Regions from separate parts of the Kocuria sp. CPCC 205235 genome, predicted to be linked through region 3. Evidence: riboswitches for the same ligand, from Rfam matches in the RefSeq annotation. Region 3 holds a riboswitch; each other region holds the start of a gene.
The links. A riboswitch is a leader RNA that binds a small molecule or an ion and turns the genes downstream of it on or off. The one in region 3 is predicted to bind S-adenosylmethionine.

Region 1: another riboswitch for S-adenosylmethionine. It lies ahead of RF638_RS02840 (methylenetetrahydrofolate reductase); the one in region 3 lies ahead of RF638_RS00835 (O-acetylhomoserine aminocarboxypropyltransferase/cysteine synthase family protein).
Region 2: another riboswitch for S-adenosylmethionine. It lies ahead of RF638_RS07960 (MFS transporter); the one in region 3 lies ahead of RF638_RS00835 (O-acetylhomoserine aminocarboxypropyltransferase/cysteine synthase family protein).
Region 4: another riboswitch for S-adenosylmethionine. It lies ahead of RF638_RS09985 (hypothetical protein); the one in region 3 lies ahead of RF638_RS00835 (O-acetylhomoserine aminocarboxypropyltransferase/cysteine synthase family protein).

Annotation. Positions count from the first base shown of each region.
Region 1 is NZ_JAVKPR010000002.1:291,879-295,079, forward strand. Features, by position in the region: gene RF638_RS02830 (SDR family NAD(P)-dependent oxidoreductase) at 1-370, shown strand, start outside; gene RF638_RS02835 (SDR family NAD(P)-dependent oxidoreductase) at 491-1,381, shown strand; SAM riboswitch class IV at 1,517-1,634, shown strand; gene RF638_RS02840 (methylenetetrahydrofolate reductase) at 1,677-2,672, shown strand; gene metE (5-methyltetrahydropteroyltriglutamate--homocysteine S-methyltransferase) at 2,804-3,201, shown strand, end outside.
Region 2 is NZ_JAVKPR010000008.1:130,568-133,768, reverse strand. Features, by position in the region: gene RF638_RS07960 (MFS transporter) at 1-1,367, opposite strand, end outside; SAM riboswitch class IV at 1,415-1,533, opposite strand; gene mtnC (acireductone synthase) at 1,731-2,495, shown strand; gene RF638_RS07950 (MFS transporter) at 2,532-3,201, shown strand, end outside.
Region 3 is NZ_JAVKPR010000001.1:173,649-176,849, reverse strand. Features, by position in the region: gene RF638_RS00840 (CoA-binding protein) at 1-397, opposite strand, end outside; gene RF638_RS00835 (O-acetylhomoserine aminocarboxypropyltransferase/cysteine synthase family protein) at 394-1,788, opposite strand; SAM riboswitch class I at 1,850-1,947, opposite strand; gene RF638_RS00830 (succinate dehydrogenase/fumarate reductase iron-sulfur subunit) at 2,060-2,755, opposite strand; gene RF638_RS00825 (succinate dehydrogenase cytochrome b subunit) at 2,755-3,201, opposite strand, start outside.
Region 4 is NZ_JAVKPR010000012.1:76,229-79,429, reverse strand. Features, by position in the region: gene RF638_RS09990 (GMC family oxidoreductase) at 1-1,063, shown strand, start outside; gene RF638_RS09985 (hypothetical protein) at 1,124-1,420, opposite strand; SAM riboswitch class IV at 1,441-1,582, opposite strand; gene RF638_RS09980 (glycosyltransferase family 1 protein) at 1,679-2,833, opposite strand; gene RF638_RS09975 (DUF6350 family protein) at 2,936-3,201, shown strand, end outside.

The sequences.
Region 1 (3,201 bases), on a different contig from region 3:
GGCCAAGCAGGGCGGTTCGGTCATCAACTTCGGATCCGGTTCCGCAGTAAGTGGTCAACCGACGCAGGCCGCGTACGCCTCTGCGAAGGAAGCGATCCGCGGTCTCACCCGTGTGGTCGCCAACGAGTGGGCCGGGGACAGCATCCGCGTCAACGCCGTGATGCCCATTGCGCTGACCGAAGGCGTGGCCCAGTGGAAGGAAGCCTTCCCGGACATGTACCAGAAGTCGCTGGGCAACATCCCATTGGGACGGTTCGGCGACCCCGAGGAGGATGTCGCCCCGCTGGTAGCCTTCCTGGCCTCCGACGACGCCCGCTTCATCACGGGCCAGGCGATCGCCGTGGACGGCGGGGCCACCAAGCTCTACTAAGCCTTCCTGGCTTCGATGAATGCCATCGGTGGCGGCTCGTCTCCGGATCGCCACCGATGATGTTCAAGAAACATCTGTCACGAGGCTGATGCGTAGGTTCTGACCGGAGATACTCGATACATGTCACCCGAGCAGCCCCCTGCCTCTGTCGATCTGCCTGCAACCCATACCGCTCCCGTGGTGATCACCGGGGCTACGTCGGGGCTGGGCCTCGCAACAGCCCGGGCCATGGCGAAGCAGGGAATCCCTCTGATTCTGGCAGTTCGGAACATGGCTAAAGGTCAAGAAGTGGCGGCAGCTCTTTTGCGGAGCGGCCTCCGCGTAGCCGTCCGGCGACTGGACCTCGCGAACCTTGCCACCGTGAAATCTTTCACGGACGGGCTCATCGAGGACGGTGTGATCCCCCGCGCCATCATTTGCAACGCGGGGGTTCAGACATTCGATCGGTTGCAGCGCTCCGCGGATCAGTTCGAGCTGACCATGGCCACCAATGTGCTGGGCCACGTCGCTCTGCTCGACCCTCTACTGAGCCACATGGCTCCCGGTTCCAGGGTCATCACGCTGGGCAGCGAAACTCATCGCGGTGGCCTCCGAGCCTTCGGCTTTCCGGGTGCGCGCTGGTCGAACATGGACGAACTTCTGTCGCCCACGGAACCCGCGCCCCATGCCAAGGACAACGGCCTGGTGCGCTACTCGACCTCCAAACTGGCGTGCATCGCCATGGCCTACGAGGTCGACGAGTCCTGGGCCGCTCGTGGTATCCGGGCCGCGAGTTTTGACCCCGGCCTCATGCCGGCCACCGGCTTGGCCTGCAAATACCCGAACATTGTGCAGAGGATTTATGCAGTGGCCGCGCCACTGATTGCTCGACTTCCGGGTGCCAATTCGGTCAAGATCTCGGCCGAGAATCTCGCGTGGCTGGCCACCTCACCGGAGGCGGAACCGCTCATGGGTTGTTACGTCGCAGCCCGAAAACCACGCAAGAGCTCACCTTTGAGTTACTCCCCCTGACCTGCGAAAAGACGTCTGGGAGACGAGTCTTGAACGCGCCAACATGGCGCGGAGAAACAGCACGGACTGACCCGTTCCGTTTCCGGGATGTGACTTGCACCGCCAAAACTTTGTGCTAATGTCTCTCGCAACAAGGATCATGAGTCCCGGTGTAAAGCTCTGGCTAACCGGGCGGCAACCCTCCAGCACGTAGCGGGGTGCCCCAGATGACGATCCGGCCGCCGCGCACCCGCACGGCGAGCAAGTACGGCGCACGGAGAAACCTCCGGCGTCCCGAACCGCCGGAGGTATTTTTATGCCCGCCCTGTCCACACCCCAGGTCTCGGAGCAGACCGTCGCCACGGGGCCACCCACGGGAACGTCGTGGTTGGTGCGCAGGCCGCGCCGCGAGTCTTTGATCTCGTTCGAGGTGTTCCCGCCGCACCCCACGCGCGATCCGGAAGCCGTGTGGCGCAACATCGACGCGATGGCCTCCGCCGGTCCCGATTTCTTCTCGGTCACCCACGGTCACTCCGGCACCAACGGTGTCTCCCGCGAGACGCTGCGGCACTTGCTCAAGCAGACCAAGACCCCTGCGGTGGCCCACCTCACGTGCGGTGGCACCGATCGCGCGGGTCTGGATCGCGCCGTCGAAGATTTGCTCGACGACGGCGTCCGCGACCTTCTCGCCTTGCGTGGCGATCCGCCCGTGGGCGGCGGTGAGTGGGTGACTCATCCGGGTGGCTTCGATCGCGCATCGCAACTGGTCGAGTTGATCCGCGAGGTCGAGGAACGAAAGTTCGGTGCCTGCGAGCGCCCCGGCAAGCGTCCGGTCTCGGTTTCGGTGGCCTGCTATCCGGTGGCAGCGAAGGGCCGCGATTTCGAAGCGGACCTCGCTGCGCTGTGGGACAAGCAAGAAGCCGGGGCGGATTACGCGATCACCCAGGTGCTCTACGACGCTCAGGACTATGTGAGGTTCCTGGAGCGTGCGCGCTCGGAAGGCATCCACCTGCCCATCATTGCCGGCCTGGTTCCACTGACTGACATCAAGCGTTTGGGCCGCATGACCGAGCTGACCGGAGTTCCGATCCCCGAACGGATCACCAGCTTCCTGAACACCGAGAGCCCAGCCGAGCTACGCCGCAGGGGCATCGCGGCAACGCTCACGCTGATCGACGAGCTATTGGATTTCGGCTGCCCCGGTCTGCATTTGTTCACTTTCAACCGCCCGGATGCGCCTTTAGCCATCCTCGATCATCTCCGGGTGCGCGATGCCGCCCGACAATTTCGCGGGGGTATCACCGCGGCCTGACCGCCGCACGTCAGTGGCCGTACCACGGTCACGACAGCGCCCGCACTTCCCTTCCGACAGAACCTTTTGGCAACGGTCTCAGTGACCGTGGCTTCCCACAACACACCCTTTTATCCTCAGGAGCACCCCGAATGACTGCCGTTTCCAAGACTTCGTTCCCCGCCGCGACCATCCTGGGCTACCCCCGGATCGGCCCCGATCGTGAACTCAAGAAGGCGCTTGAGGCCTACTGGTCCAAGCCCGCCGAGAACCCCGCCCAGTCCGTTCTGGACACTCTGACCCAACTGCGCGAGCGCACCGTTCGCCACCTCAGCGGCCTCGGTCTCACCGACGACGCTTCGATCCCCTCCGACACGTTCGCGGTGGACCAGACCCTGGACACCGCCCTTGCCCTGGGCGCGGTTCCGGCCCGGTTCCGCGCGGACGGTTTCCGCCCCGCAGCCCCGGACACCCCGCAGGGCATTGAGCTGACCACCGCGCTGTCCCGCGGAACCGATCACCTGGAACCGTTGGAGATGACCAAATGGTT
Region 2 (3,201 bases), on a different contig from region 3:
TTCTCGGGCGCGTCGGTCACGGTGTCCTTGGCCATGCGGCCGGTGACCACGGAGATCACGGCCAGCAGGCTCAAGTAGCCGCACAGCAGCCACGGAGAGCCGCCGGTGGCCACGAGCCACGCGGCGATCATGGGGGTCAGACCGCCGGAGAGAATGGTGCCCACCTGGTAACCCAGGGACACCCCGGAGTAGCGCAGGTGGGTGGGGAACTGCTCGGCGAACAGAGCGGCCTGAGGGCCGTAGATGCTGTCATGCAGCACGGCCATGCCGATCAGGTACACCAGCGGCAGCAAGGCCAGCGGCCCGTGGTCCAGGTAGTAGAAGTAGGGCCACACGAACACGCCGATGGCGGCCGCGGCAATGATGGAGATGCGGCGGCGTCCCACGCGGTCGGAGAGCCAGCCCCAGAACGGGCCGCCCACCAGGCCCACGGCGGCGGCGATCAGGATGGAGATCATGACCCACTGACTCGCGCCGCGCTGCTGCGTCACGTAGGTGAGCGTGTAGACGGTGAGGATGGAGAAGATGGCCGGCTGGATCATGCGTTGACCGATGCAGACGATCACGCCGCGGGTGTGCTGGGTGAGCACCTCACGCACGGGCGACGTCGCGGCGGCCTTTTCGCGCTTGACCTCTTGGAACTCCTCGGCGTCCTCGATGCCGGCGCGGATGATCAGGCCGATGATCACGAGCACTGCGGAGAACAGGAAGGGTACGCGCCAGCCCCACGCCTGGAACTGCTCGGCGGTGGTGACGCCCTGCATGATCGCGAAGAACGCGGTGGCCAAGAGCATGCCGGCCGCCGAACCCACCTGCGTGAAGGAACCGAACAGTCCGCGCAACCCCTTGGGTGCGTGTTCCACGGAGAGCACCGCGGAACCTCCCCACTCCATGCCGGCGGACAACCCTTGGGCAATGCGGCAGGCAACGAGCAGGGCCACGGCGAACCAGCCGATCTGCGAGAAGCCCGGCAGCAGCCCGATCACCGTGGTGGCCACGCCCATGATCAACAGGGACGCGACCAACAGGGCCTTGCGGCCGATCCGGTCACCCAGGTGCCCGGCAATGATGCCGCCCAGGGGCCGGAAGAAGAACGCAATGGCGAAGGTCGCGAACGAGGCAATGATCGAGCCCACGCCCGAACCCTGCGGGAAGAAATAGTGACTGAACACCAGGGCTGCGGCGGCACCGTAGAGGTAGAAGTCGTACCATTCGATGGTCGTGCCCACGAAGGACGCGGCGAGCACGCGCTTCTTGTCACGCACTGCGGATCCCACGCTCGCGAGCGCGTGATCCGTGGCGGGTTGGGTCCGCTGGGCTGATGATGAATCGGTGACCGTGGGCACCGGGGCGGTGGCGGGGGCCATGACACTCCTCATGACGGGGCGCCACGGAAGAATGTTTGGTGAGCCGGACGCCGTCCTTGCCCGTACCGGTACTGATCACGGGCCGAATCATCACCTGGGGCACCCCACGACAGCGTCTGAGGGTTGCCGTCCGGCCAGCCAGGGCTTCGCACCGGAACTCGTGATTCTTGTCGCGTGAACCTAACCACACGATCGTTGAGCACCACAAATGATGAAGATTTGTGACCGCCCCGAGGATGCCTCTCGGGATGGCTCGCGAGGGGTGCGTCCTCCTGTTTCCGCCCGTCCCCGGTGCCTAGAATGGGCCTATTCCCCGGGTTGCCGGGGCAGACACCGTTGTCGAAAGAACACAGGGAGCCGACCATGCCTGAGCCCGCCGCCGCCAATGCACTGGTGCTCGACCGACCCGAGGTCATCGTGGTCGACATCGAAGGTACCCTCTCCTCCACGTGGTACGTCCGGGATGAGCTCTACCCCTATTCCCGTAAACGCTTCACCGGCTATTTCGAGGAGTATTCCCACAAACCTGAGGTCGCCCGCGCTCGCCGACAGATCATCGATTTGGCCGGCCTGGACAGTTCGGCCACCGCCGAGGATCTCACCGGTGTGCTGGAAGCCTGGATGGATGAGGGTCAGATGCCGGCCCCGCTGCGCACGATGCACGCGTTGATCTGGCAGGAGGGCTTCGCCGCCGGGGAGTTCGTCTCGCCGTTCTTCGAGGACGCGATTCCCGCCTTGCGGACCTGGTCCGAGCAGTCGATTCCGGTGTTCATCTTCTCCAACGGCACGTTGCCCGCCCAACGTGCCTGGTTCAGCCATTCGCCCGAGGGCAACCTGATTCCACTGATCAAGGGACACTTCTCCCTGGAATCGGCCGGCGCCAAACACGAGGTGAGTTCGTTCCGTAACATCACCCACGACGTGGCCGAGGCGCTGGGCAAACCGCGTGAGAAGTTCTTGTTCTTCTCCGACCAGGTGGAGGCCCTGGACGCAGCCCGTCAAGCCGGGTGGAACACCGTGGGAGTGCGCCGCCCCGGTGACCAGTTCTACGACGCCGGCGTGGGGGATCATCCCGAGATCCAGCGCTTGAATCAGGTACGGTTCATCCGTCGCTATGCGTCCCGCTAGCGCGATCGGGAGATTTCAGACGGGATAGCTTTCACCGTGAACAAGACCACCATGCGCCCCGGGGCCGGGCGCGCACTTTTCGCTGCCGTGGCCGGAACACTCATCGAGTGGTATGACTACGCCTTGTACGGCACGGCCGCCGGGCTGATCATTGGCCCGCTCTTCTTCGCGGGAATGGACTCCGGTGCTTCCTTGGCCGCGTTCGCGACCTTCGCGGTGGGCTTCGTGGCGCGCCCGCTGGGTGGTGTGCTGGTCGGTCACCTGGGGGACCGCTACGGTCGCCGCCCGGCCATGTTGCTCACCGTGATTCTGATGGGCGTGGCCACGGTGGGCATCGGCCTGTTGCCCACCTACGCCGCGATCGGCGTGGCCGCCCCGGTGTTCCTGGTGCTCCTGCGTCTGCTGCAGGGCATGGGGGCCGGTGCCGAGTTGGCCGGGGCCATGACCCTGGTTGCGGAGTTCGCCCCGCCGCGGCGTCGTGGACTGATGACGTCGCTCGTGCTCGCCGCGCCCCCGGCCGGCATTGTGCTGGCCACCGGCGCGTTTCTGTGGACGGCGTCTCTGGGTGATCAGGTGCTGTTGGATTGGGCGTGGCGCTTGCCGTTCCTGGCCTCGGCGGTGCTGTTCGCCCTGGCCATCTTCATCCGCGTCAAGCTTGAGGAGAGCCCCGAATACCTGGCCGCGCTCCACGCCGCCAAACAGCGTG
Region 3 (3,201 bases):
AGCGATCCATCACGGCGTTGAGTCCGGCGTTCTCGGCGATTGCTGCGGCTTCCTCGCTCCACGAACCGAGCTGCATCCACACGGTCTTGGCGCCGAGGTCCACGGCCTCCTGGGCCACGCCGGGCAGATCGGAGTCCTTGCGGAACGCGTCCACCATGTCCGGGACCTCGGGCAGGTCCGCGAGCGAGGGGTAGACCTTCTGGCCCAGCACCTCGTCCAACACGGGGTTCACGAAGTACACGCGGTACGGGGACGAGGACAGCAGATATGTGGCCACGAAGTAGCTGGCCCGCGCGGGCTTATTGGACATGCCCACGATCGCGATCGACTCGGTGTTGCGCAGGATGTTCAGTCGCTCGGGGGCGCTGGGGCCCACCCAGGTGCGTTCGGTGCTCATGCGTGGACTCCTTCGGCAGCTTTTTCGGACGTGGGTTCGGCGGTGGCCGCTGCGGGCGTCACGGTTTCGACGACGTCGCCCTCGCGGTTGATCCCGGTCGCGGCGGTCAGTGCCTGGTCCAGATCCCACAGGATGTCCGCGGGGTCCTCGAGACCCACGGAAATGCGAATCAGGTCTTCCCTCACGCCGCCGGATTCCAGCTGCTCGGAGGTGAGCTGCTGGTGGGTGGTGGACGCCGGGTGCAGCACCAGGGTGCGGGCGTCACCGATGTTGGCCAGGTGCGAGGCCAGCTGCAGGTTCTCGATGAACCGGCCGCCCACTTCGCGGCCGCTGAGCTGATCGGTGCCGGCTACACCGAAGGCGAACACGGAACCGATGCCCTGGGGCAAGTACTTCTGGGCGCGTTCGTGGTGCGGGTGATCTTCGAGACCCGCGTAGTTCACGTAGCCGATGCGCGGATCGGTGGCCAGCCACTGCACGACCTCTTGCGCGTTCGCCACGTGGGCGTCCATGCGCTGGGGGAGGGTTTCCACTCCCTGCAGCAGGTTCCACGCGGCCTGCGGGGTCAGCGATGGACCGATGTCGCGCAGCTGCTCGGAACGCAGCTTGGTCAGGAAGCCGTACTCACCGAAGTTCCCCCACCACGTCACGTTGTTGTACGAGGGGACCGGTTCGGTCATGGCCGGGAACTTGCCGTTGCCCCAGTTGAAACGACCGGACTCGACCACCACACCGCCCAGGGTGTTGCCGTGGCCGCCCAGGAATTTGGTGATCGAGTGGATCACGATGTCCGCGCCGTGCTCGAACGGACGGCACAGGTACGGGGTGTTGAGTGTGGCATCCACGATCAGCGGCAGGCCTGCCTCGTGGGCGACCTCCGCCAAGCCTTCCAAATCGGCGATCTCACCGGACGGGTTGGCCACGAGCTCGGTGTAAACGGCCTTGGTGTTCTCGGTGATGGCCGCCTTGTAGTCGGCTGGATCGGTGCCGGGAACAAAGGTGGTCTCCACACCGAAGCGCCGCAGGGTCACGTCCAACTGCGTGACCGTTCCGCCGTAGAGCTGGGAGGAAGCCACCACGTGATCGCCCTGTCCGCACAGCGCGGCAAAGGTGATGAACTCGGCAGCCATACCGGAGGCCGTTGCTACCGCGCCGATACCGCCCTCGAGGGACGCAATCCGTTCCTCCAGCGCAGCCACGGTGGGGTTGCCGATGCGCGAGTAGATGTTGCCGTACTTCTGCAGCGCGAAGAGGTTAGCGGCGTCGTCGGCGTCTTTGAAGACGAACGAACTGGTCTGGTAGATCGGGACGGAACGGGCGCCGTGCTCGGCGTCCGGGGTGCCGCCTGCGTGCAGTGCACGGGTGCGGAAACCGAACTGGTGCTCGGCCATAGGGCTCCTCCTTGTCGGCCGCGTACAGCTCCCGTCCGAACACTGCCCGGGGCCGCGCAGCACTCCATCGGTCCTGGCGGTAGCACCGTGCAGTAGGCCGATCGCTGCGGGTTGCTGCGGCGTCGTCGATCCAGGTCTCTCGGCCGCTCGGGATGGTGAGTCCATTGTGTCGCGTGGGTGTCGACGTTCACAAACCGGGGCCCGCCGGTGACCACGGTGCGAGACGGCCGTCGACGCCGCCGCGCGGGACCTCCCGCGCATCCGCGGTGAATTAGGCGTACTTCCCCGGGTTCATCCGGCGGAGATTTTCTCGAGCGACTTCCGTGAGGTTCTCGAGGGGGAGGCCGGCGGGGCAGACCTCCATGCAATCGCCCAAAAGGGAGCAGGGGCCGAACTCGTGCTCGGCGGCGTCGAGCACCTTGCTCGAGCGTTCGTTCCGTTCCTCCGGAGTCTTGGCGAGCGGCGGGAGTTCCTTGAGCAGCGTGCCCACGTACAACTGGCCGGAACCGTTGGGGCAAGCCGCCACGCATGCGCCACAGCTGATGCAGCCGGCGTTGCCCAGGGCCTTGAGTGCCACCGGGAACTTGGCCTCCTTGGCCACCCGCCGCAGAGCCTTCTTGTCCACGGACAGATCTTTCTTGACCGGGAACGAGCCCGCGCGCATGGGTTCGATGAAGATCTCGTCCCCATCGCGGTAGGCCCGCAGTGACTGCGTGCATGATGCCTGGTTCTTGTCCGGGCCGTGGGGCACGCCGTCCACGGTCACGCCGCACTTGCCGCAGATGCCTTCCCGGCAGCCATCGTCAAAGCTGACGGGGTCATCGCCCTGGCGAGTGAGGGTTTCGTTGACCGCGTCGAGTAGGTCCAGAATGCTCATGTCTTCGCGAGCCTCGACCGGGCTCACGGCCACGAACGTGCCCTGATCCTCGGCGGAAGCCTGCCGCCACACGTGCACTGTCAGCAGCATCAGCGCACCACCTTGGCCTGTACGGCCACGGGGATGGTGACGTTTCCGAGAGCCACAGTGGCACCCACCAGCTTGGCCATGGCCTCGATCAATTGGGCGCGCTGTTCGGTGGTCGTGAAGCCTGCGTCCATGGCGGCCGTGCGCACGCCGTGAATCATGTGGCCCGCCAAGGCAGCCATGGATGCGGTGTAGAAGAACGCGACGCTCGGGCGGGACAGGCTTGCCACCAGATTGCCGTAGGCGTCCCCGTGGCGATGCTTCACTGACGCCGCCGGACGCGCCCCCACCGTCAGGTCCGCCACGTGGTAGGCCGTGAACAGGCCGAGCACCACGCCCGTGGAGCGCATGGAGCGGGCAATGATCTGGGGGACCGAGCGACGTCGGCCGCGAGGGCGCCTGCGCTGCTTGCCCGTGAGTTGGAGCTTGAGGTCTTGAACCGTGCTCTG
Region 4 (3,201 bases), on a different contig from region 3:
CTTCAACACCGGCAAAACGGTGACCCAGGGCGCGAACTTCTTCCAGATCAACGCGCGCGAGGACGGAACCCGCTCCTCGTCCTCGGTGAGCTACCTGCACCCGATCCGGGACCGTGAAAACCTCACGATCCTGACCGGCACCCAGGCCAAACGAATCGTGGTCGACGAGAACCAGCGAGCCACCGGCGTGGAGGTCACGGACAACGCTTTCGGTCGTGCGCACGTGATCTCGGCCAACCGCGAGGTCGTCGTCTCCGCCGGTGCGATCGACACGCCCAAGCTGCTCATGCTCTCGGGAATCGGTCCGGCCGAGCACCTCACCGAGGTGGGCGTGGACGTGCTGGTGGACTCCCCGGGCGTGGGCTCGCACCTGCAGGATCACCCGGAGGCCGTGATCCAGTGGGAGGCCAAGCAGCCCATGGTCGAGGACTCCACCCAGTGGTGGGAGATCGGCCTGTTCGCCCAGGTGGACGACGGATTGGACCGCCCGGACCTGATGATGCACTACGGCAGCGTGAACTTCGACATGCACACCTACCGCCACGGGTACGCCACGGCGGACAACGCGTTCTGCCTGACCCCCAACGTGACCCACGCTCGTTCCCGCGGCACCGTGCGGCTGCGCACGCGTGACTACCGGGACAAGCCCCGCGTGGATCCCCGGTACTTCACCGACCCGGAGGGTTACGACCTACGGATCATGACCGCGGGTATCCGCAAGGCCCGTGAAATCGTCTCGCAGTCCGGGCTCTCGGAATGGGCCGGTCAGGAGCTGTTCCCGGGTCAGGATGTGCAGACGGACGAGGAGATCGCCGACTACATCAAGCGCACCCACAACACCGTGTACCACCCCGCGGGTTCGTGCCGCATGGGGCCGGTCGAGGATCAGGATTCTCCGCTGGATCCGCAGTTGCGGGTCAAGGGCGTGAGCGGCCTGCGCGTGGCTGATGCTTCGGTGATGCCGGAACTGGTCACCGTGAACCCCAACATCACGGTCTACATGATTGGTGAGCGCGCCGCTGAGCTGATTGCCCAGGAGCAGGAGTCGCCCTCGGACAAGTAGCGGCACCATGACATGAATGAAGCCCGGCACCAGTGCCGGGCTTCATTCATGCGGTCCTGATCAGGCGCTGAGCGCCACCGGTTTCGGTTCCAGTTTGTAGAACGGAATGCCACCGGAGACGTTTGATGCTCCGGGAACGAGTAGCTGCTGGTACTTCTCGCACCATTGGGCGCGGCCGCGGTTGTGGGCGGCTGCGTGGGCCAGGGCGCGAACGTTGCTGCTCATGTATTCGTGGATGTCCCCATTGGACTCCATGAGACGCACCATGTGGTGGTCGGGGTCGATGTCGACGGTGACGTCAACCCATTGTTCTCGAGGGGACTCGGTCTTTGTGCGTAGTTGTTGAATGTTCTTCATCAGTATTGTGCTTTCGTACAGTGAGGTTCTTGCTGCGCCCGCGGTTGCGCCACAGCCGCTTCGTCATCCAAACCACCCCTGAACCAAGGGTTGGCGTGCGCCGGGTTGGAGCCCAGCAGGATCTCGGGTTTTACCCCGATTTCCAGAGCGCATCTCGTGAAGCTGGATTAGAGCGTAGCGGGTTGGGCGCATGACAAACCAGAGGGTGTCTCATAACGTCACCAAAAGTTAATCTACGAATGGATCGTGCACCACGGATCACGGCGCGGTTGTGGACAACCTGCGCGCACGAGATGCCACGGTGCGGGCTTGTGCATAGTGCTCCATGAGCTGGTCACACACGGCGTTCCACGTGCGAGTCTGCACGGTGGTGTAGGCGGTGCGGGAGAAGGCGGCGCGTTTGGCGTTGTCACCCACGAGATCCAGCACGCGATCGCGGAGCATCTCGGTGTCACCGGGCTTGTAGAGCCAGCCGTTGCGGGACGAATCAACCAGGTCCACGGGCCCGCCGCGGCCCACGGCCACGACGGGTACGGCGCTGGCCATGGCTTCCTGGATTGTCTGGCAGAACGTCTCGTGTTCACCGGGGTGCACGAACACGTCCAGGGAGGCCATGGCGGTGGCCAATTCGTCACCGTCCAGGAAACCCACGAAGTACGCATTGGGGAGCAGCATGCGGAGCTTCTCCTTCTCCGGCCCCGAGCCCACGATCACCAGTCGGGTATCGGGCAGCGAATCCAGGACCACGAGATCCTGCACCTGCTTTTCGGGAGCCAAGCGCCCCACGTAACCCACGAGCTTCCGGCCGCCGCCCACCCGTTCGCGCCATTCGTGATCGCGCCGAGCCGGGTTGAAGCGGCGGGTGTCCACGCCGCGTCGCCACATGCGCACGCGTTGCACACCGTGTTCATGCAGCGACGAGATGGACGCCGTGGACGGCGCCAAGGTCACAGTCGAACTGTTGTGCATGTTTCGCACGTGGCTCCACAGCACGTTCTCCAGGACCGGGGCACCGTAGCGGGCCGCGTATCCGGGAACGTCGGTCTGGTAAATGGAGACGCACGGTAAGCCCAGATTCTTGGCGGCCTGGATGGCCTGCCAGCCCAGGACGAAGGGGGAGGCCACGTGCACGACGTCTGGTTGGAAGCGGGTCAGGATGCGCTGCATGCGTGCCACCGTGCAGCTGGCGACCCGGACGTCGGGGTACCCGGCGAGGGGGATGGACGCGATGCGTTGAACTCTGATCCCGTCCATGGAGTCCACGGAGCCCAGGGCTCCGAGTTTTTCGTAGGTCGGTGCGATGACCATGGCTTCGTGACCCTGGGCCCGGAGGTACTCCAGGACTCGAACCACGGAATGCGTCACGCCGTTGATGTGGGGGAGGAACTGTTCGGCAACCACTGCGATTCTCACAATTAATACTGTGGCCGTCGCGGGTCACCGGTTCTTCACGCTAGGGTGACCTGTCGGTGAAGTCTGGGCCAACTCCGGTGGGGACGTGGAAAGATGGAGGTGATGAACTTCCCCACCTTTTCCAACACCCTGTCCAGGGCGCGCGAGCGGCTGCAACGCAACCGCCACGGTGACCCCGAGAGCTCGCCCGCCACATCGCCATCGGCCGACTCCAACCGGAGGGGCCCGGAGGACGGGTTCCCCATGCCCTTGTGGCTGCAGGGAGTCATTGAACTCCTGGCGGTGGCCGCCATCAGCTTGCTGCTCACGGGGTTGCTGATGGCAGCCGTCTGGCTGGCTGGTGGTTTTGATTCCTTGGGCGTCCTGGG